One region of the Enterobacter nematophilus genome, then DNA from elsewhere that is predicted to be linked to it. Evidence: predicted binding sites of a transcription regulator. Region 1 holds the regulator's gene; each other region holds the start of a gene.
What was found. The regulator PurR, encoded in region 1, represses purine synthesis genes. The targets are predictions, from matches to a motif close to CANGCAAACGTTTGCNTG.

Region 1 (5,370 bases):
CGCCTGCGCCACAACGATAGGGTAGATCGCCCCGTTCGCGATGGCCATCACGCAGAATGGAATCAATATTTCGGCCAGACCTGCGCCCGGAATAAAGCCAACGGCCCAGGTGCCGATGACGCTCAGCGCATAGAGCACCAGCAGCCACGGCAGCATCTGCTGACCTTCCCATTTTTGCAGCGCCGCGCGACAGCCGTAACCGCCAACCAGGAACGCGATGGTCTGCGGAACGTAGCTCAGGCCAATGGCCGCCGGGCTGTAGCCCATATCGTGCAGAATAAAGGGCGACCCGGTCAGCCACGCGAAGAAGCTCGCCGAGCAGGCGGCATAGATCAGAACGTTGCCGCGATACGCCTTAGCGCTCAGCAGGGAGGTGAAGGTAATCGGCTTCGCGTCTGCGTGCGCCTCTTTTTTATGCGCGGGCTTGAGGGCGAACGCCGGCAGCATCAGCACCAGCGTAATGGCAAACAGCGTGGCGAAGATGGCCTGCCAGTCGAAATGCGCGAGGATCCAGCTGCCCAGCAGCGGGGCGAGGGCCGGTGAGAGCCCCACCAGCGGCATAATGGTGGCGAAAATACGGTTTGTGCGGTTTGCCGGGTAGTAGTCGGTGACCAGCGCCTGCCAGGTCACGGCCGCGGCACAGACGCCGACCGCCTGAACAAACCGCAGCACCAGCAGCCAGGTGGCATCGCGCACCCATAGCATCCCCAGGCAGCCCACGGCAAAAATGGCCAGCCCCAGCAGCAACACCGGTTTACGCCCAAAGCGATCCGAGAGCGGTCCCCAGAGCAGCTGCGCGAAGGCAAAACCGGCGAGGAACAAACTCAGGCTGGCGCTGATGGCGGCGGCAGGGGTTTGCAAATCTTCCTGCATGGCGGCGAAAGCCGGCAGGTACATATCGGTGGCCAAAAAGCCCAGCACGCTTAAGCCGCCGAGCCAGACTAAAAAACCTTTCCTGGGTTGCACTGTTTTATTCTCCTGAGGAGGCAGGTATACGTTGGCGCTGAGTGTAGGGAGTGCAAAGCCGCTTGTGAAACGCTAATATTTGGCGGGTGCATTCAAATTTTTTGCAGGCAGAAAATGTGGTCAGATTATTCTCTTGAAGTGGTCGATGCTGTCGCGCGTAACGGCAGCTTTAGCGGGGCGGCGCAGGAGTTGCACCGCGTCCCTTCGGCCATCAGCTATACGGTGCGACAGCTTGAGGAGTGGCTGGCGGTTCCGCTGTTTGAACGGCGGCATCGTGATGTGGAATTAACGCCCGCAGGGGCGTGGTTTTTGAAGGAAGGGCGTTCTGTTATCAAAAAAATGCAGATCACCCGCGAGCAGTGCCAGCAGATCGCGAACGGCTGGCGGGGACACCTTTCCATCGCGGTGGATAACATCGTTAAGCCCGAACGCACCCGGCAGATGATCGTCGACTTCTATCGTCATTTTTCGGATGTCGAGCTGCGGGTCTCGCAGGAGGTGTTCAACGGCGTCTGGGATGCGCTGGCGGACGGCAGGGCAGAGATGGCGATTGGTGCGACCCAGGCGATCCCGGTCGGTGGACGTTACGCCTTTCGCGATATGGGCATGCTGAGCTGGAAATGCGTGGTGGCAAGCGATCATCCGCTGGCGAAGATGGAAGGGCCGCTGAGCGACGATACGCTGCGCAGCTGGCCGTCGCTGGTGCTGGAGGATACCTCCCGCTCTCTGCCCAAGCGTATTACCTGGCTTTTAGATAACCAGCGGCGGGTGGTGGCCCCTGACTGGGAATCGTCGGCGACGTGCCTCAGCGCCGGGCTCTGCGTCGCGATGGTACCCGTTCATTTTGCGCGTCCGCGCATCGACACCGGCGAGTGGGTTGAACTGACGCTGGAGAATCCGTTCCCGGATGCGGCCTGCTGCCTCACCTGGCAACAAAATGATGTCTCGCCCGCCATGGCCTGGCTTCTGGATTATCTGGGGGACAGCGAAACGCTTAACCGGGAGTGGCTGCGGGAGCCAGACTGACTGGCTCCGCAATGAGATTAACGACGATAGTCGCGGAACGGACCGTCCGCAACGGAACGGCGTTCGATGAGGCGAGGGTGAACTTCAATGGACTGCGACTCTTCACGCTTGTTGACGATCCTGTCCAGCAGCATATTGAAGGCGGTTTCACCCAGCGAATCTTTCGGCTGGTGAATGGTGGTCAGCGCTGGCGTGAAGAAGCGCGCGTTGCGCACGTTGTCATACCCGATCACGGAAATATCCTGCGGGACGCGCAGGCCCAGCTCGTCGGCAGCGCAGAGCGCGCCCATTGCCATGATGTCCCCCCCGCAGAAGACGGCGGTTGGACGGTGCGGCTGAGAGACGATCTGCTGCATCGCGCGGTAGCCTGATTCCGGCTCGAAGTCACCCTGCACGATCCAGTTTTCCGGCACGGTAATCAGCGCTTCTTCCATCGCTTTCATAAAGCCGGCCAGGCGGCCAGCGCCGGTGTTGCGTTCCAGCGGGCCCGGGATCACGCCAATCTCGCGGTGGCCGCGTTCGATCAGATAACGGCCCGCCATATAACCGCCTTCGAAGGCGTTATCGATGACGGAGTCCGTGAAGTCGGCGCGCGCTTCGCCCCAGTCCATCACCACCATAGGGATATGGCGATACTCTTCCAGCATCGACAGCACGGATTCCGGGTACTCGGAGCACATCACCAGCAGGCCATCCACGCGCTTTTGCGCCATCATCGACAGGTAGGCGCGCTGTTTTTCAATGCTGTTCCAGGCGTTGCCCAGAATCAGGGTATAGCCTTTCTGGAAGCAGTTTTTCTCTACCGCTTCAATGATCTCGGCAAAATAGGCCGCTTCGCTGCTGGTCGCCAGCAGACCAATAGACTTGGTGTGGTTAACCTTGAGGCTGCGCGCAACCGCGCTCGGGGAGTAGTGCAGCTCTTTAATTGCTGCCCAGACGGCGTTGCGCGTCTCTTCCGCCACAAAGCGGGTTTTGTTAATTACATGTGATACGGTTGTAGTGGAAACGTTTGCGCGTTTTGCTACGTCTTTAATTGTTGCCATTAAATGTCACTCCAGACCATATCCTAAGCTCCTGAAAAACTTGAAGGTAAACGTTTGCCTTCTCTCACCCTTATCACGCAATTTTGGATTGCGGCACGCCGGGAAAACGACACGGGACGTCAGGAGGGGGTCAATGGCCGGTACGCTAATAAATTTAGCGTGGAATTTTGGCCTATCTTGATGAAAAGGGGAAGAGGTAAAGTGTTTATCAGCTTAAATCATGGAAGATTTTTGACGTAAACTGTGCAAAAATGAGCAAGCTCACTTTTCGTGGGGGGATTAAAAGGAGAAAAATTGATGAGTTCCGATCTGAAGTTTTCGCTGTTCACCACCGTTATTGTGCTGGCGCTGATTGTGGCGGCTGGCCTGACGGCTGCGCTGCACTGATTTACGCGGGGGGAGAGCCTTCTCCCTCCCGAACGTCCCGATTGTTACTTCCCTGGCAAAAATCTTTTGCCATTTTGTTAACTTCTCATTTTTTGTGATTGATGTCATGCTTTCCGCTTCTTTGTTCTGTGTCACTACATGACACGGCATCCGGAGTTGACGCATGAAAATCAATTTTCCCCTGCTGGCCCTGGCGATTGGCGCTTTTGGGATTGGCACCACTGAATTCTCCCCGATGGGGTTACTGCCTGTAATCGCCCGGGGCGTGGACGTCTCGATCCCGGCCGCCGGGATGTTAATCAGCGCCTACGCCATCGGCGTGATGGTGGGGGCGCCGCTGATGACGCTTCTGCTTTCGCACCGCGCGCGCCGCAATGCGCTGATTTTCCTGATGGCGATTTTCACCCTGGGCAACGTGCTTTCGGCCATTTCGCCGGACTACACTACCCTGATGCTGTCTCGCATTCTGACCAGCCTCAACCACGGTGCCTTCTTTGGGCTGGGATCGGTCGTGGCCGCAAGCGTGGTGCCAAAACACAAGCAGGCAAGCGCCGTGGCGACCATGTTTATGGGGCTGACGATTGCCAACATCGGCGGCGTACCGGCGGCGACCTGGCTGGGTGAAGCGATCGGCTGGCGTATGTCTTTCCTGGCAACGGCCGGGCTGGGCGTGGTCGCGATGGTGGCGTTGTTCTTCTCCCTGCCGAAAGGCAGCGCCGGAGAACGTCCGGAAGTGCGTAAAGAGCTGGCGGTGCTGATGCGCCCGCAGGTACTCTCCGCGCTGCTCACCACGGTGCTGGGGGCAGGGGCGATGTTTACCCTCTACACCTATATTTCACCGGTGCTGCACGATATCACCCACGCAACGCCTCTCTTCGTTACCGCGATGCTGGTGCTGATTGGCGTCGGCTTCTCGATTGGCAACTATCTCGGCGGGAAATTTGCCGACCGTTCCGTGAGCGGCACGCTGAAGGGCTTTTTAACTCTGCTGATTGTCATTATGGTCGCTATCCCGTGGCTGGCGCGGAATGAGTTCGGCGCGGCGATTGCGATGGTCGTCTGGGGAGCCGCTACCTTTGCCGTGGTGCCGCCGCTGCAGATGCGCGTGATGCGCGTCGCCCATGAGGCGCCGGGCCTCTCGTCTTCCGTAAATATCGGGGCGTTCAATCTCGGCAATGCGCTGGGTGCCGCCGCCGGAGGCGCCGTGATTTCAGGCGGTCTGGGGTACAGTTTTGTGCCGGTGATGGGGGCGATTATTGCCGCGCTTGGCCTGCTGCTGGTGATGATGTCCGGCCGTAAACAGCCTGAAGCGGTTTGCACGGCTGAATAAGCAAAAACGCAGAAGGGTTGCCCCTTCTGCGTGTCTCTTACGCGGCGAAGTTCTTCGCGACAAAGTCCCAGTTAACCAGAGCCCAGAAGTGCTCCAGATAGTTCGGGCGCGCGTTGCGGTAATCAATGTAGTAAGCATGCTCCCACACGTCCACGGTCATCAGCGGCGTAGCGCTGGTGGTCAGCGGGGTGCCCGCGTTAGACGTGGATACGATAGCCAGTTTGCCATCCGCCTCTTTTACCAGCCACGTCCAGCCAGAACCGAAGTTCTTGATGGCTGCATCGGTAAACTTCGCTTTAAACTCCGCAAAGCTGCCAAAGGCGGCGTTGATGGCGGCTGCCAGTTCACCGGCAGGTTCGCCGCCGGCATTCGGCGCCAGGCAGTGCCAGTAGAAAGTGTGGTTCCACACCTGAGCCGCGTTGTTAAAAACGCCACCCTCTGAGCTGCGAACGATCTCTTCCAGCGTTTTGCCTTCAAAACCGGTGCCCTTGATGAGGTTGTTCAGGTTAGTGACGTACGTCTGATGATGCTTGCCGTAGTGATATTCCAGGGTTTCCGCAGAAATGTGCGGTGCCAGGGCGTCTTTTGCATACGGTAGTGCAGGTAATTCGAACGACA
Region 2 (5,370 bases), on a different contig from region 1:
GCAGCGTCCAGCAGCGCCGTAAATTCCGCAAAACGCTGCAGCCCAAGCCGACGGCGAATGGCGAACAGGCCGTGGTGCAGGTACTCGCTGTACTCTTTCCAGCCCGCCTCCTCACCGTACGCGGCAGAAAAATCCGCCCACATGTGGTCAAAATACTCTTCGCGCAGGCGCTCCAGGCGGACGTCAAAGGGGTCTTCGACGACAACGATAGGGGCGTCAACCATGCGGTCGCGCAGGCACTCCGGGAGATGGTTGGAGCCAATCATCCGGCCTTCGTCTTCCAGCACCCAGCGCGTGGCGTCTTTTTTCAATAGCTCAACCGCAAGGTGATTCTCGAAGCTTGCCTGGGAAAGCTGCGGCGTGAGCGTGCGGCCAAACGACGATCCGCGATGGTGCGCCAGCCCTTCCAGATCGATACCCTGCGCGTGCTGCTTCACCAGCAGGGTTTTACCGTTTCCGGTACAGCCGCCAATAAGCACCATCGGTTTTTGCGACTGCTCAATGGTCACCTGAATCGCCGTCTGGCGCAGGGCCTTATAGCCGCCGCGGATCAGCGGGTAGTCGATGCCCGCCTCTTTCAGCCAGGCCTGAGAGATATGTGAACGCTGGCCGCCGCGCGCGCAGCAGAGATAGCCCTCGGGATGGGCAAGGCAGGCTTCGCGCCAGGCGCTGACGCGCGCGTCGCGCGTCTCGCCTTTCACCAGACTATGGCCGAGCGCCAGCGCGGCTTCAGGGCCCTGGCGTTTGTAGCAGGTGCCGACGGCGGCGCGCTCGTCGTCGTTCATTAAGGGCAGGTTGACTGCCGCAGGCATCGCGCCCTGGGCAAATTCGATCGGCGCGCGAACGTCGATTAAAGGGGTATCAGACGCGAGGATCGCGCGATAGTCCGTTCCATCGTTCATGGTTATTCCAGAAGAAAACTCAGCAGCAATGGGCGGGGATTGTACGCCGGGGAAGGGGAAGGTCAACTCCCCGGCGCAGATGTCTTACTTGAGCTTTGATTGTGCCCAGACAATGCCGCTCGCGTATTCCGGCGGCAGGAGAGGAACGATCGCCTCCAGGGTGGCGCTCAGGCGGTCCGTATCGGTATCGTTCAGGTTGAGGTGACCAACCTTACGACCCTCGCGAACCTCTTTGTCATACCAGTGCAGATGCACCAGCGGCAGCTTCAGCCAGTCGTAGTTCAGATCGGTACCGATCAGGTTGATCATCACCGACGGGCTGTTAACGACGGGCTGCGGCAGCGGCAGGTCGGTGATGGCGCGCAGGTGCAGTTCGAACTGGCTGATAGACGCGCCGTTTTGCGTCCAGTGGCCGCTGTTGTGCACGCGCGGGGCCAGCTCGTTGATCAGCAGGCCCGACGGCGTGACGAAACACTCCATCGCCATCACGCCCACGTAGCCCAGCTCGTGCATGATGGCAGAGAGCATCTCTTCCGCCTGCGCCTGCTGGTCGGGATTGGCGTGCGGGAAGGCAACGCTGGTGCGCAGAATGCCGTCCTGATGCAGGTTATGCGTCAGCGGGTAAAACACCGTGCGGCCATCGTGCCCGCGGGCGCCTACCAGCGACACTTCGCCGCTAAAGTTGATGCCCTGCTCAACGATGCACTCGCCGTAGCAGTCGTCCGGCAGCTCGGCGGTTTCATGCGCGCGCAGGCGCCACTGGCCGCGGCCGTCGTATCCGCCGACGCGGCGCTTCACGATCGCCAGCTCGCCCAGCATCGCGAAAACGTCATTCCACTCGCTTTTATCAGACAACAGCTGCCACGGCGCGGTCGCAAGGCCGAGCTTGTCGAACAGCTGCTTTTGCGTCAGACGGTCGGCGATGATCGGGAACACGTCGCGGTTCACGAAGGCGTTATGGCGCGCCAGCTCGCGGGTTAGCGCGGTTTCCGGCCAGCGTTCGATCTCGGCGGTGATCACGCTCTGGTGAAACGGCACTGCTTCCGGCTCGGCGTCCAGCCCGACGGGCCAGACGGCAATACCCAGCGGCTCACCGGCCTGACGCAGCATGCGGCCCAGCTGGCCGTTACCGAGGACGCAAACCTGCTTCATGCCGCACCCCGCGGGTCCGGGTTATCCAGCACCTCGTCGGTCTGGGCTTTGCGCCACACCGCCAGGCGCTGGCGTAAATCTTTGTCGTGCGTCGCAAGAATTTGCGCGGCCAGCAGGGCTGCGTTCGCCGCGCCCGCTTTACCAATCGCCAGCGTGCCGACAGGAATACCGCGCGGCATCTGGACGATGGAGTAGAGGCTATCGACACCGCTTAACGCGGCGCTTTGGACCGGAACGCCCAGAACCGGCACCAGCGTTTTGGCGGCAATCATGCCAGGCAGATGTGCTGCGCCGCCCGCACCGGCAACGATCACCTCGTAACCGTTCTCTTCGGCGCTTTCGGCGAAGCTGAACAGTTTGTCCGGCGTACGGTGTGCGGAAACCACTTCAACGTGGTGCGGAACATTCAGGATTTCAAAGATTTCGGCGGCGAACTGCATGGTAGCCCAGTCGCTTTTGGACCCCATCACGATGGCGACACGCGCCGGATTATTGCGGGAAGACATGCGTCTTAAAACTCCTGTGGTGCGAAACACACTGCTTTCGAGGGCACAGAGAATAGCATGTTATACGGGCAAGGAAAACGGTTGCGCGGTTAAATCTTGAGCCGTTGTTGCCATCAATTCATAACAAAACAGACCGCGTTCTGGCGGTCTGTTTTCGTCGAGCGGCAATCATTATTTCGTCAGTTCTGCCGTCATGTACACGCGGTTGTTGAACTGTGCGCTGGTGATTTTATAGGACGCACCTTGTTCCGCAGCCTGGGCAGCAATTTTCGCTTCCGCACGGTCAAGGGTTGAACCGGTTGCGCTTACGGTCTGAGCGAAAGATCCGAAAGAAACCAGGGAGAGAGCGGCAACTGCAACGAAAGTTTTGATGGATTTCATGGTCGTATTCCTTAAGTATTTTGTTTGGGATAGGGCGTGTTGCCCTGATGTGATAAATATTAGGCCGACCACGGACTGATTAAAATCGAAACAATTTGCCTGTATCGTTCAAAAAAATAGAATTAGTGTAAAGAGGTAGATTAGAACGGAAAAGCGATCAGCTCCACACCCTCTGGCGTGACTTTGACCATTGAGCCTTCGCTGTGCCACGCGCCGAGCACCACGCGATGGGCCGGTTCGCCGTTGGCGATAAGAGAATGCACGTCAGGACGATGGGTATGACCGTGGATCAACCACTGAACGCGGTGCTTTTCCATCACGCTCACCACCGCCTGCGGATTGACGTCCATGATGGTCAACGATTTGCTGCTGTTAGCGGCTTTACTGCCCGCGCGCATTCTGGCGGCGATGCGGCTGCGGATAAACAGCGGCAGGGCAAGGAACACCTTCTGGATCCACGGGGTGTGGACCTTGGCGCGAAACGCCAGGTAGCCGGTATCGTCGGTGCAGAGCGTGTCGCCGTGCATGATCAGCACCCTGCGGCCATAGAGATCGAGCACCTGCTCTTCCGGAAGCAGTTTCATACCGCTTTCGCGGGCGTAGCGCTTGCCGAGCAGGAAATCACGGTTGCCGTGAATGAAGTAGCAGGGGACGCCGGAATCCACCAGCGTTTTAATGGCGGCAGCCATTTCACGGTGCAGTGGGTCAGGATCGTCGTCGCCAATCCAGGCCTCAAACAGATCGCCCAGGATGTACAGCGCGTCGGCGCTTTTCGCTTCACCGCGTAAAAAACGTAGAAAACCGGCGGTTATCGCCGGTTCTTCTGTTTGCAGATGCAGATCCGCAATAAAGAGTGTCGCCACGAATTACTCGCTGACGGTCACGCTTGTAATCACAACGTCTTCTTTAGGTACGTCCTGGTGCATACCGCTGCGGCCGGTAGAGACGGCTTTGATCTTATCGACCACGTCCATACCTTCAACCACTTCTGCGAACACGCAGTAGCCCCAACCCTGCAGGCTTTCGCCGGAGAAGTTCAGGAAGTCGTTGTCAGCCACGTTGATGAAGAACTGCGCGGTTGCAGAGTGAGGCGCCTGAGTACGGGCCATTGCCAGCGTACCGCGGGTGTTTTTCAGGCCGTTGTTCGCTTCGTTTTTGATCGCTTCTTTGGTCTCTTTCTGGCGCATGCCAGGCTCGAAACCGCCGCCCTGGATCATAAAGCCGTTGATCACGCGGTGGAAAATAGTGTTGTTGTAGAAACCTTCGCGGCAGTAGTCCAGGAAGTTTTTAACTGTTTCAGGCGCTTTGTCATCAAAGGTTTTGATTACGATATCGCCATGATTAGTGTGGAAAGTAACCATTTTTGCATCCTGTTCCGTTATTGTGGTACGTCGACCCGCCTTCGGGTCATATATAGGGGCTTGTTATAGCATAACCACAGGACGCGATCACCTTGCATTGTGTGCTGATCCTATTCCGAATTATGGGTATTATAGGGAACAAACAACCCACACACGTGTTTACATGGAATCTTCGATGTTAAAAATCTTTAATACAATGACGCGCCAGAAAGAGGAATTTAAACCTATCCATGCCGGGGAAGTCGGCATGTACGTGTGTGGTATTACGGTTTACGATCTCTGCCATATCGGCCATGGCCGTACCTTTGTCGCGTTCGACGTCGTCTCTCGCTACCTGCGTTTTCTGGGCTATAACCTGAAGTACGTGCGTAACATTACCGACATTGACGACAAAATCATCAAGCGCGCTAATGAAAACGGCGAAAGCTTTGTTGCGCTGGTGGATCGCATGATCGTTGAGATGCACAAAGACTTCGACGCCCTAAATATTCTGCGCCCGGACAGCGAGCCGCGCGCGACCCACCATATCCACGAAATCATTGAGATCAACGAGAAGCTGATCGCGCGCGGTCACGCCTACGTGGCGGACAACGGCGACGTGATGTTCTCCGTGCCGACGGATCCAACCTACGGCGCGCTTTCCCGTCAGGATCTGGACCAGCTGCAGGCCGGCGCGCGCGTTGACGTGGTGGACGTGAAGCGTAACCCGATGGACTTCGTGCTGTGGAAAATGTCCAAAGAAGGCGAACCAAGCTGGCCATCCCCGTGGGGCGAAGGCCGTCCGGGCTGGCACATTGAGTGTTCCGCGATGAACTGCAAGCAGCTGGGTAACCACTTCGACATTCACGGCGGCGGTTCGGATCTGATGTTCCCGCATCACGAAAACGAAATCGCGCAGTCCACCTGCGCCCACGGCGGCGAGTACGTAAACTACTGGATGCACTCCGGGATGGTGATGGTTGACCGCGAGAAGATGTCGAAATCGCTGGGCAACTTCTTCACCGTGCGCGACGTGCTCAAGTACTACGACGCGGAAACCGTGCGCTACTTCCTGATGTCCGGCCACTA
Region 3 (5,370 bases), on a different contig from region 1:
GTTGAGCGTCGGGCTAACGTGACCCGTCTTGACACGTTTGTCATCAATCTTCCGGCACAGGTGCGCCCGGTATACCAGCTCTGGCGGGATGGGCAGACGTTACAGCTGCAGCTGTCAGAAGAGCGCTCCCGCTACAGCAAGCTGCAACAGTCAACCGACAGCGAGCTTGATACGCTGCGCCAACAGCAACAGCATTTACGTACTCAGCTGGATACCACGACGCGCAAGCTGGAAAACCTGACCGATATCGAAAGACAGCTCTCTTCGCGTAAATATCAGCCCGGTAGTTCATCTGCTGCACCGGACAGCGATATGCCGAAACAAGAGGATGTGAAGCATGACGAGCCGTAAACCAGCCCATCTCTTACTGGTGGATGACGATCCCGGCCTGTTAAAGCTGCTGGGGATGCGTCTGGTGAGTGAAGGCTACACCGTGGTGACCGCGGAAAGCGGGCAGGAGGGGCTTAAAGTCCTCAGCCGCGAGAAGATCGACCTGGTGATCAGCGACCTGCGGATGGACGAAATGGACGGCATGCAGCTGTTCGCGGAGATCCAGAAGCAGCAGCCGGGCATGCCGGTCATTATCCTGACGGCGCACGGGTCAATCCCGGATGCCGTCGCCGCAACCCAGCAGGGCGTGTTCAGCTTCCTCACCAAGCCGGTAGATAAAGACGCGCTCTACAAAGCTATCGACAGCGCGCTGGAGCACGCCGCGCCCTCCGGCGACGACGCATGGCGTGAATCAATCGTCACCCGCAGCCCGATAATGCTGCGTCTGCTTGAGCAGGCGCGAATGGTTGCACAGTCAGACGTCAGCGTGCTGATTAACGGCCAGAGCGGAACCGGGAAAGAGATCCTGGCGCAGGCGATCCACAACGCCAGCCCGCGCAGCAAAAACGCCTTTATCGCCATCAACTGCGGCGCGCTGCCGGAACAGCTGCTCGAATCTGAACTGTTTGGCCACGCCCGCGGGGCATTCACCGGCGCGGTGAGCAGCCGGGAAGGGCTGTTCCAGGCCGCGGAAGGCGGCACGCTGTTCCTCGACGAGATTGGCGACATGCCCGCGCCGCTGCAGGTCAAACTGCTGCGCGTGCTTCAGGAGCGCAAAGTGCGCCCGCTGGGCAGCAACCGCGATATTGATATTAACGTGCGAATCATTTCCGCCACCCACCGCGACCTGCCAAAAGTGATGGCCCGCAACGAGTTCCGTGAAGATCTCTACTACCGCCTGAACGTGGTGAACCTCAAGATCCCGGCGCTGGCGGAGCGCGCGGAAGATATTCCGCTGCTGGCGAATCACCTCCTGCGCCAGGCGGCAGATCGGCATAAGCCGTTCGTGCGCGCCTTTTCGACGGATGCGATGAAACGGCTGATGGCCGCCAGCTGGCCGGGTAACGTGCGTCAGCTGGTGAACGTGATTGAGCAGTGCGTGGCGCTGACGTCCTCGCCCGTTATCAGCGACGCGCTGGTGGAGCAGGCGCTGGAAGGGGAGAACACGGCCTTGCCGACGTTTGCGGAAGCGCGTAACCAGTTCGAACTGAACTATCTGCGCAAGCTGCTGCAGATAACCAAAGGCAACGTGACCCACGCGGCGCGGATGGCCGGACGCAACCGCACCGAGTTCTATAAGCTGCTCTCACGCCACGAGCTGGAAGCAAACGATTTTAAAGAGTAGTGCCGTATGGTACTGTGAGCAACCGATTACGAAGCAGCTTACAGGCAAGAGTTTAAGGACCCACCATGAAAAAGATTGATGCGATTATTAAACCTTTCAAACTGGATGACGTGCGTGAAGCGCTGGCGGAAGTGGGCATCACCGGGATGACCGTGACGGAAGTGAAAGGTTTTGGTCGTCAGAAGGGCCACACCGAGCTTTATCGTGGCGCAGAGTACATGGTCGACTTTCTGCCGAAAGTGAAAATTGAAATCGTGGTCAGCGACGATATCGTCGATACCTGCGTGGATACCATTATCCGCACGGCGCAGACGGGCAAAATTGGCGACGGAAAAATCTTCGTCTTTGACGTGGCGCGCGTGATCCGTATCCGTACCGGTGAAGAAGACGACGCGGCGATTTAACAATTCGCCACCCGGCGAAAAAAAGCCCCTCGTTCGAGGGGCTTTTTCATTACAGCACCTTATGCGGCCCGAAACATTCGTAATGAATGTTGTCTTTATTCACGCCCAGCTCAACCAGCTGCTTCGCGGCATACTGCATAAACGCCACCGGTCCACAGACGTAGAACTGCATCTCCGGCGCGCTAAACGCCCCTTCCACCTGGCTTAAGTTCATCAGACCTTCGCTGTCAAAGCGAGCGGCTGCGCGGTCTGCCTCCGTCGGCAGGCGATACCAGGTGTGGGAGGTGAAGCGGGGCAGATCCGCCCCCAGCGCTTTCACTTCATCCGCAAAGGCGTGCACGTCGCCGTTCTCCGCGGCGTGGAACCAGTTAACCTGCGCGCCGTGGTTTGTTTTCGCCAGCGTGTCCAGCATCGCCAGCATTGGCGTTTGGCCGACGCCCGCAGAGATCAGCGTCACCGGGGTATTGGCTTCAACGGCCATAAAGAAGTCACCCGCCGGCGCTGCAAGATGAACGACGTCACCCACGTTCGCTTCGTTGTGCAGCCAGCTGGAAACCTGACCGCCGTCCTCGCGCTTCACCGCAATGCGGTAGCCTTTGCCGTTTGGTTTGCGGGTCAGAGAGTACTGACGGATCTCCTGGTGCGGGAAGCCTTCAGGCTTCAGCCATACGCCCAGATACTGGCCCGGCTGGTAATCGGCCACCGGCTGTCCGTCTACCGGTTCAAACTCAAAGCTGGTGATTAAGGCGCTGCGCGGCGTTTTCTCGACGATGCGGAAGGCGCGCGTCCCTTCCCATCCACCCGTTTTACCGGCGTTTTCGCTGTAGATCTGCGCTTCACGATTGATAAACACGTTTGCCAGCACGCCGTAGGCTTTACCCCAGGCGTCCAGCACCTCCTGTCCCGGGCTGAACATTTCGTCCAGCGTCGCCAGCAGGTGAGTGCCGACGATGTTGTACTGCTCGGGTTGGATCTGGAAGCTGGTGTGCTTCTGCGCGATTTTTTCCACCGCGGGCAGCAACGCCGCCAGGTTTTCGATATTGCTGGCGTAGGCCGCGATGGCGTTGAACAGCGCTTCACGCTGATCGCCGTTACGCTGGTTGCTCATGTTGAAAATCTCTTTGAGCTCCGGGTTGTGCGTGAACATGCGATCGTAGAAATGGGCGGTAAGTTTAGGACCGGTTTCCACCAGCAGGGGAATGGTGGCTTTAACGGTAGCGATGGTTTGAGCGTCGAGCATGGCAGCTTCCTTCTGATGTCACTTTAATAATGTATTTTAAATACATCTTATAAAAAATACCCATGCTTTGTAAATGGTTCTTTGCAAGATGAAAAATACGCATCACAAACCTGAAAAGAAATCCGCTGGAAATAGCGAGATCTTTATTCCTCAAACCCTTGCGTGGCGCGAAGGAAAACGTTTGCGTAAAATCATTTGTCAAGACCTGTTATCACAGAACTATTCAGTTATACTGTTGCCCGTCGTCCAACAGGACTGCCTTTTCAGGCCAAAATTTACTTGTTAGCTGAGTCAGGAGATGCGGATGTTAAAGCGTGAAATGAACATTGCCGATTATGATGCCGAACTGTGGCAGGCTATGGAGCAGGAAAAAGTACGTCAGGAAGAGCACATCGAACTGATCGCCTCCGAAAACTACACCAGCCCGCGCGTGATGCAGGCGCAGGGCTCTCAGCTGACCAACAAATACGCTGAAGGTTATCCGGGCAAGCGCTACTACGGCGGTTGCGAGTACGTTGATATCGTTGAGCAGCTGGCGATTGACCGTGCGAAAGAACTTTTTGGCGCTGACTACGCGAACGTGCAGCCGCACTCCGGCTCTCAGGCTAACTTCGCGGTCTACACCGCGCTGCTGCAGCCGGGCGATACCGTTCTGGGCATGAACCTGGCGCAGGGCGGCCACCTGACTCACGGCTCCCCGGTTAACTTCTCCGGCAAACTGTACAACATCATTCCTTACGGTATTGATGAGTCCGGTAAAATTGACTACGAAGATATGGCTAAGCAGGCCAAAGAGCACAAACCAAAGATGATCATCGGTGGCTTCTCTGCTTACTCCGGTATCGTTGACTGGGCAAAAATGCGTGAAATCGCAGACAGCATCGGCGCGTACCTGTTCGTTGACATGGCGCACGTTGCGGGCCTGATCGCCGCTGGCGTTTACCCGAACCCGGTTCCTCACGCTCACGTTGTGACCACTACCACCCATAAAACCCTGGCGGGTCCACGCGGTGGCCTGATCCTGGCGAAAGGCGGTGACGAAGATCTGTATAAGAAACTGAATTCTGCCGTGTTCCCAAGCGCGCAGGGCGGCCCGCTGATGCACGTTATCGCCGCAAAAGCCGTCGCGCTGAAAGAAGCGATGGAGCCAGAGTTCAAGGTTTACCAGCAGCAGGTTGCTAAGAACGCCAAAGCGATGGTGGAAGTGTTCCTGAACCGTGGCTACAAAGTGGTGTCTGGCGGTACTGAAAACCACCTGTTCCTGCTGGATCTGGTTGATAAGAACCTGACCGGTAAAGAAGCTGACGCTGCCCTCGGCCGCGCCAACATTACCGTGAACAAAAACAGCGTGCCAAACGATCCGAAGAGCCCGTTCGTGACCTCCGGTATCCGTATCGGTTCTCCGGCCGTGACTCGTCGCGGCTTCAAAGAAGCGGAAGTGAAAGAGCTGGCTGGCTGGATGTGTGACGTTCTGGACAACATCAATGACGACGCGGTTATCGAGCGCGTTAAAGGTAAAGTTCTGGATATCTGCGCACGCTTCCCGGTATACGCATAATTCCTCTGCTTTGCAGAAACAAAAAAGGCCGCGCTTGCGGCCTTTTTTTATGGCTTAACGTCGGTCCAGGGAAATGGCCCCCGGTCCCACAATCGCCAGCAAAATAAACGCGCCAGCAATACTGACGTTCTTGTAGAAATTAATCATATTCGGCACCACCGCATCACCGTTCATATCCCAGTAGTGGTGACCAATAATCGCCGTGCCCAGCGTGTAGAAAACAAAGAGAACCGCGAGAGGGCGGGTAAAAAAGCCCAGTACGATCAGGATGGCGGCAGGCACTTCCATCACCACCGCAATAATGGCCGCCAGCATGGGCATCGGCGTGCCCAGCGAGGTCATATATTGTACGGTGCCGCTAAATCCCGTTAGTTTCGGGTAACCAAAGATAATAAACAGTACGACAAGCGCGATGCGGCCAATCAGCAGCAGCAGATGACGCGACTGACCAAAATCAAGATAACGCAGTGAGTTCATGGCAGAAATACCTCTG
Region 4 (5,370 bases), on a different contig from region 1:
CTTAACGTCAGGTTGCGCAGGCTTAAGTCGAGATCGGTCACCGCCCAGTCCGGGCCCTGCAGGCGGGCGTCGGTGACTTCCAGACGGCCAATCTGTAAAGAGGGAATGGTGGCCAGCGGCGCGAAGAACGCCTTCAGCGTTTTGTCGCTCTGTAGGCGGATCTCGTTCAGGCGCATGGTGTCGATAATCCAGCTTCCGTCGGCGTTGCGCAGGGCGGAGCCGGTGAGCGAGCCACGGGCCATATCGGCACCAATGGTGTTCAGCACTACCTCCTTGCCGTTCAGCTGGCCTTCGATCAGCACGTTGGTGGCCGGTACGCCGTTAAGAGTGAGCGAGCCCGCGCTCATCTGTATCTGCGCGTTTTTACCCAGCACGTTGCCCGCTTCCGGCTGCCATGGGCTGACGCCGCCCGTGACCTTTTGCGCGCTCAGATCCCATTCGGTATTCGGGCTGTTAAAGGCCATATTGTTCAGCTGCAGACGATCGGCCTGGAAGGGCAGCGGCGCCGTTTGAGGCGAGAGATTCAGCGTACCGTCGAACAGGGTGATGGTGCCCATATGCAGCGGATCGGTGATCTGACGGCTGCTCAGGCCAATATCGACTTTTTTGGCAACTAATGTGGCGGGTTTACCGTCCCGTCCAAAGGTGACATTTTCCAGAATGAGGTGGGAAGGCGACGAAAAGCGGTGATTCATCTTATCGAAACTGAGTTCGTAGTCGGTATTCACCGTTATCCAGCTGCTGACCTGAGCCGCGCCCCAGCGGGTCTGGAGCAAAATATAGAACGCCAGCAGCACAATAAGCAGGGCTACCAGAAGATAGACGAGTAGCTTTCCAATAAATTTCATGGTCTTCCATCCCGCAAAACGAACATAAGGGAGTTATGCACGATTTATGCGCAATGCTCAAGGCGGGAATGGTGTAATTAGATGTCACGGCAGGCATTGACTGCCTGCCGTGAGGGGGATCAGTTCTTCTCAGGCGGGAAAACGAGGTTCAGCACGATAGCGGTGATACCGCCGGCGGCAATGCCGGAAGAGAGCAGGTTTTTCACCCAGTCAGGCGCAAACTGCAGGATCAGCGGCTGCTGGGAAACGCCCAGACCGACGGCCAGCGACAGCGCGATAATCATGATCGCGCGGCGGTTCAGCGGCTCGCGAGAGACGATACGCACGCCGGAGGCCGCGATAGTCCCGAACATCACCAGCGTTGCGCCGCCCAGCACCGGCTCAGGGATGTGCTGCACAAAGCCGCTCACCGCCGGGAACAGGCCGAGGACGATCAGCATCAGCGCCACCACGAAACCAACGTAGCGGCTGGCCACGCCGGTCAGCTGGATCACGCCGTTGTTCTGGCCGAAGCAGGAGTTCGGAAAGGTGTTGAATACCGCAGAGACAAACGAGTTCAGGCCGTTCGCCAGCACGCCGCCTTTCAGGCGCTTCATGTACAGCGGGCCGGACACCGGCTGCTCGGAGACGTCGGAGGTGGCTGTGATATCACCGATGGTTTCCAGAGAGGTGATCATAAAGACCAGCATCAGCGGCAGGAGCAGGCCCCAGTCAATGCCCAGGCCGTAGTAAAGCGGCGTTGGGACGGTGATCAGCGCGCTGTTGGTCGGCGCGGTGTTCTCCGGCAGCATGCCCAGCGCCCACGCCAGCAGATAGCCCGCCGCCATGGCGATCACCAGCGAGGCCACGCGCAGGTAAGGGTTACGCTGACGGTTAAGCAGAATGATGATCGCCAGCACCACGCCCGCCAGCAGCAGGTTTTTCGGCGCGCCGAAGGTGTGGTCGCTCATTGCCGCGTAGCCGCCGCCGATGGAGGTGAGGCCCACCTGAATCAGCGACAGGCCGATAATCATAACGACGACGCCGGAAACCAGCGGGGTGATCACGCGGCGAGCCAGGTGCAGCACGCGGGAGATGACCATCTCCGTGCAGCTTGCCAGCATCAGCGTGCCGAACAGCGCTGCCATCATCGTCGGGACATCTGCGCCGCCGGTTTTCAGCGCCGTACCGCCCATGATCAGCGGCGCCACGAAGTTAAAGCTGGTGCCCTGAATTGACAATAATCCAGAGCCCACCGGACCCCAGGCTTTAATTTGAATAATGGAGGCCACGCCGGAGGCGAACAGAGACATACTGATAATGTGCTGCGTGTCCTGAGCCGGTAATCCGAGCGCCTGGCAAATCAGCAGCGCCGGGGTGATTACCGCAACAAACATTGCGAGAAGATGCTGGCAGGCGGCGAAAAGCGTCTGCGGCAGCGGCGGGCGGTCTTCAAGGCGGTAAATCAGTTCGCTATTTTGCTTCTGCGCAATCGGTTGCGCATCGGGCGACTCTATGCTGTTAACGGACATCGGCGGCAATCCCACGGTGGAAAAGCGGGCATTTTATCTGACCATCTGGTAAAAGCAAACGATTGCCAACAAAAAAAAGGAAGAAAATCTGCCGATGTGAGCAGGTTTTTTACAACCCATCGGAAAAAAAAATTACACTTTTTGCGCCGGGGGCTCATGACGAGCGCAACCCGGCCCAGGATAACGCCGCGTGTGTATGGAACACGCGCATAACAGGAGCCTTTTATGATTCATCTCGATACGTTGTCGACCCTTGTTGCCGCAACGCTGGTTCTTCTGCTTGGTCGCAAGCTGGTCCACAGCGTTTCCTTTCTGAAAAAATACACTATTCCTGAACCTGTCGCCGGCGGTCTGCTGGTGGCGCTGGCCCTGCTGATACTGAAAAAAAGCATGGGCTGGGAAATTGATTTTGATATGTCCCTGAAAGACCCGCTGATGCTGGCTTTCTTTGCCACCATCGGCCTGAACGCCAACCTGGCAAGCCTGCGCTCGGGTGGTAAGGTGCTCGGCGTGTTTCTGATTGTGGTGGTGGGGCTGTTGCTGATGCAAAACGCCATCGGCATCGGCATGGCAACGCTGCTGGGGCTGGATCCGCTGATGGGTCTGCTGGCGGGGTCAATTACCCTTTCGGGCGGTCACGGTACCGGCGCGGCGTGGAGCAAGCTGTTCATCGAACGCTACGGGTTTGAAAACGCGACGGAAGTGGCGATGGCCTGCGCGACCTTTGGCCTGGTGCTGGGTGGCCTGATTGGCGGCCCGGTAGCGCGTTATCTGGTGAAGCACTCCACCACGCCGAACGGCAGACCGGACGATGAAATGGTGCCGACCGCGTTCGAAAAGCCGGACGTTGGCCGCAGCATCACCTCACTGGTGATGATTGAAACCATCGCGATGATTGCCATCTGCCTGACCGTAGGCAAAGTGGTTGCGCAATGGCTGGCGGGCACTGCATTTGAACTGCCAACGTTCGTCTGCGTGCTGTTTATCGGGGTGATCCTGAGCAACGGTCTGGCGCTGATGGGCTTTTACCGCGTGTTTGACCGCGCGGTATCGGTGCTCGGCAACGTCTGCCTGTCGCTGTTCCTGGCGATGGCGCTGATGAGCCTGAAACTGTGGGAGCTGGCCTCGCTGGCGCTGCCGATGGTGGCGATTCTGGCGGTGCAGGCGCTGTTTATGGCGCTGTACGCCATGTTCGTGACCTGGCGCATGATGGGGAAAAACTATGATGCGGCGGTGCTGGCGGCGGGTCACTGCGGGTTTGGTCTGGGGGCTACCCCAACGGCTATCGCCAACATGCAGGCGATCACCGAACGGTTCGGGCCATCGCATATGGCGTTTCTGGTGGTCCCGATGGTTGGCGCATTCTTCATTGATATCGTCAACGCGCTGGTGATCAAGCTGTACCTGATGCTGCCGATGTTTGCCTGAGATCAGGCGTTGGAATACCGTTCGGTTTCCGGCATCCAGCGCTCAATTAACGCTGCCGCCTGTTCGGGGTAGCGTTCATGAATATGGCGCGCAAGGCGCTGAACTTCGGGGATCATGGCCTGATCGCGCAATAAGTCCGCCACTTTGAATTCCGCATTTCCCGTCTGGCGCGTGCCCAGCAGTTCGCCCGGGCCGCGTATCTCCAGGTCTTTTTGCGCAATCACAAAGCCGTCGTTGCTGTCGCGCAGCACCTGCAGCCGCATCTGGGCGGTTTTTGAAAGCGGTGCTTTGTAAAGCAGCACGCAGTGCGACGCTACCGCGGCGCGGCCGACGCGCCCGCGCAGCTGGTGGAGCTGAGCAAGCCCCAGACGCTCCGGGTTTTCGATGATCATCAGGCTGGAGTTGGGCACGTCAACGCCCACTTCGATGACCGTCGTCGCGACCAGCAAATGCAGCTCCCCCTGTTTGAAGGACTGCATCACCGCTTGCTTCTCGGCGGGCTTCATGCGGCCGTGAACCAGGCCAACGTTCAGCTCGGGCAGCGCCAGCTTGAGCTCTTCCCACGTCGCTTCGGCGGCCTGCGCTTCCAGCAGCTCAGACTCTTCAATCAGGGTACAGACCCAGTAGGCCTGGCGCCCTTCATGGGTACAGGCGTTGCGCACGCGATCGATGATATCGCTGCGGCGCGTATCCGGTATCGCAACCGTTGTCACCGGCGTGCGGCCCGGCGGCAGCTCGTCGATGGTGGAGGTATCCAGATCGGCATAGGCGGTCATCGCCAGGGTACGCGGGATCGGCGTGGCGGTCATGATCAGCTGATGCGGGTGGAAGCCCTGCTGCAGCCCTTTTTCCCACAGCGCCAGACGCTGATGCACGCCAAAGCGGTGCTGTTCGTCGATAATCACCAGCGCAAGGCCGTTAAACTGCACCTGCTCCTGGAAGATAGCGTGCGTGCCGACAATCATCTGCACCTGGCCGCTGGCGATGGCTTCCTGCTGCGCAAGACGCGCTTTGCCTTTTTGCTTCCCGGCAAGCCAGCCCACCTCAATCCCGAGCGGCGCGAACCAGGCGCGGAAATTATTGGCGTGCTGCTCGGCCAGCAGCTCTGTCGGCGCCATCAGGGCGACCTGTTTGCCGTGGGCGATGGCGCGTAACGCGGCCAGGGCGGCAACCAGCGTTTTACCGGAGCCTACGTCGCCCTGCACCAGGCGCATCATCGGCACGTCGAGCGCCATATCGCGTTCGATCTCGGCGGTGACGCGCGCCTGCGCGCCGGTGGGCTTAAAGGGCAGAGAGGCCAGCAGCTTATCTTTGAGCACATCATTCGGGCTTAACGGCTGAGCGTGGAAACGCTGTGCGCCGGCGCGAAGCGCCAGCATGCTCAGGTTATGCGCCAGTAATTCCTCAAGGATAAGACGCCGTTGGGCGGGGTGTTTGCCGCTTTCTAAATCGCTGAGCAGCAGCGTTGGCGGCGGGCGGTGCAGGGTGCGCAGCGCCTCGGGCAGGCTCATCATCCCCTGAGCCAGTTCTGGCGGCAGCAGCTCGGTAATGGCGCAAGTATCGAGCAGTTCAAGGGCCTGATC

Region 2: purE (5-(carboxyamino)imidazole ribonucleotide mutase) is a predicted target of PurR. The motif match lies at 2,631-2,648, and genes of this name have one in related genera.
Region 3: glyA (serine hydroxymethyltransferase) is a predicted target of PurR. The motif match lies at 3,490-3,507, and genes of this name have one in related genera.
Region 4: gltS (sodium/glutamate symporter) is a predicted target of PurR. The motif match lies at 2,411-2,428, and genes of this name have one in related genera.

What each region holds. Positions count from the first base shown of each region.
Region 1 covers NZ_JAPKNE010000001.1:572,014-577,383, reverse strand. Annotated here, with positions in the region: gene punC (purine nucleoside transporter PunC) at 1-966, opposite strand, end outside; gene punR (DNA-binding transcriptional activator PunR) at 1,081-1,992, shown strand; gene purR (HTH-type transcriptional repressor PurR) at 2,010-3,035, opposite strand; gene cydH (cytochrome bd-I oxidase subunit CydH) at 3,333-3,422, shown strand; gene OSH03_RS02655 (MFS transporter) at 3,586-4,752, shown strand; gene sodB (superoxide dismutase [Fe]) at 4,790-5,370, opposite strand, start outside.
Region 2 covers NZ_JAPKNE010000006.1:242,668-248,037, forward strand. Annotated here, with positions in the region: gene mnmH (tRNA 2-selenouridine(34) synthase MnmH) at 1-902, opposite strand, end outside; gene purK (5-(carboxyamino)imidazole ribonucleotide synthase) at 987-2,054, opposite strand; gene purE (5-(carboxyamino)imidazole ribonucleotide mutase) at 2,051-2,560, opposite strand; gene OSH03_RS16865 (YdgH/BhsA/McbA-like domain containing protein) at 2,732-2,941, opposite strand; gene lpxH (UDP-2,3-diacylglucosamine diphosphatase) at 3,082-3,804, opposite strand; gene ppiB (peptidylprolyl isomerase B) at 3,808-4,302, opposite strand; gene cysS (cysteine--tRNA ligase) at 4,478-5,370, shown strand, end outside.
Region 3 covers NZ_JAPKNE010000007.1:172,715-178,084, reverse strand. Annotated here, with positions in the region: gene qseG (two-component system QseEF-associated lipoprotein QseG) at 1-351, shown strand, start outside; gene glrR (two-component system response regulator GlrR) at 338-1,675, shown strand; gene glnB (nitrogen regulatory protein P-II) at 1,741-2,079, shown strand; gene hmpA (NO-inducible flavohemoprotein) at 2,129-3,319, opposite strand; gene glyA (serine hydroxymethyltransferase) at 3,624-4,877, shown strand; gene OSH03_RS17645 (DoxX family protein) at 4,932-5,354, opposite strand.
Region 4 covers NZ_JAPKNE010000005.1:168,153-173,522, forward strand. Annotated here, with positions in the region: gene OSH03_RS15150 (AsmA family protein) at 1-848, opposite strand, end outside; gene xanP (xanthine/proton symporter XanP) at 968-2,359, opposite strand; gene gltS (sodium/glutamate symporter) at 2,585-3,787, shown strand; gene recG (ATP-dependent DNA helicase RecG) at 3,790-5,370, opposite strand, start outside.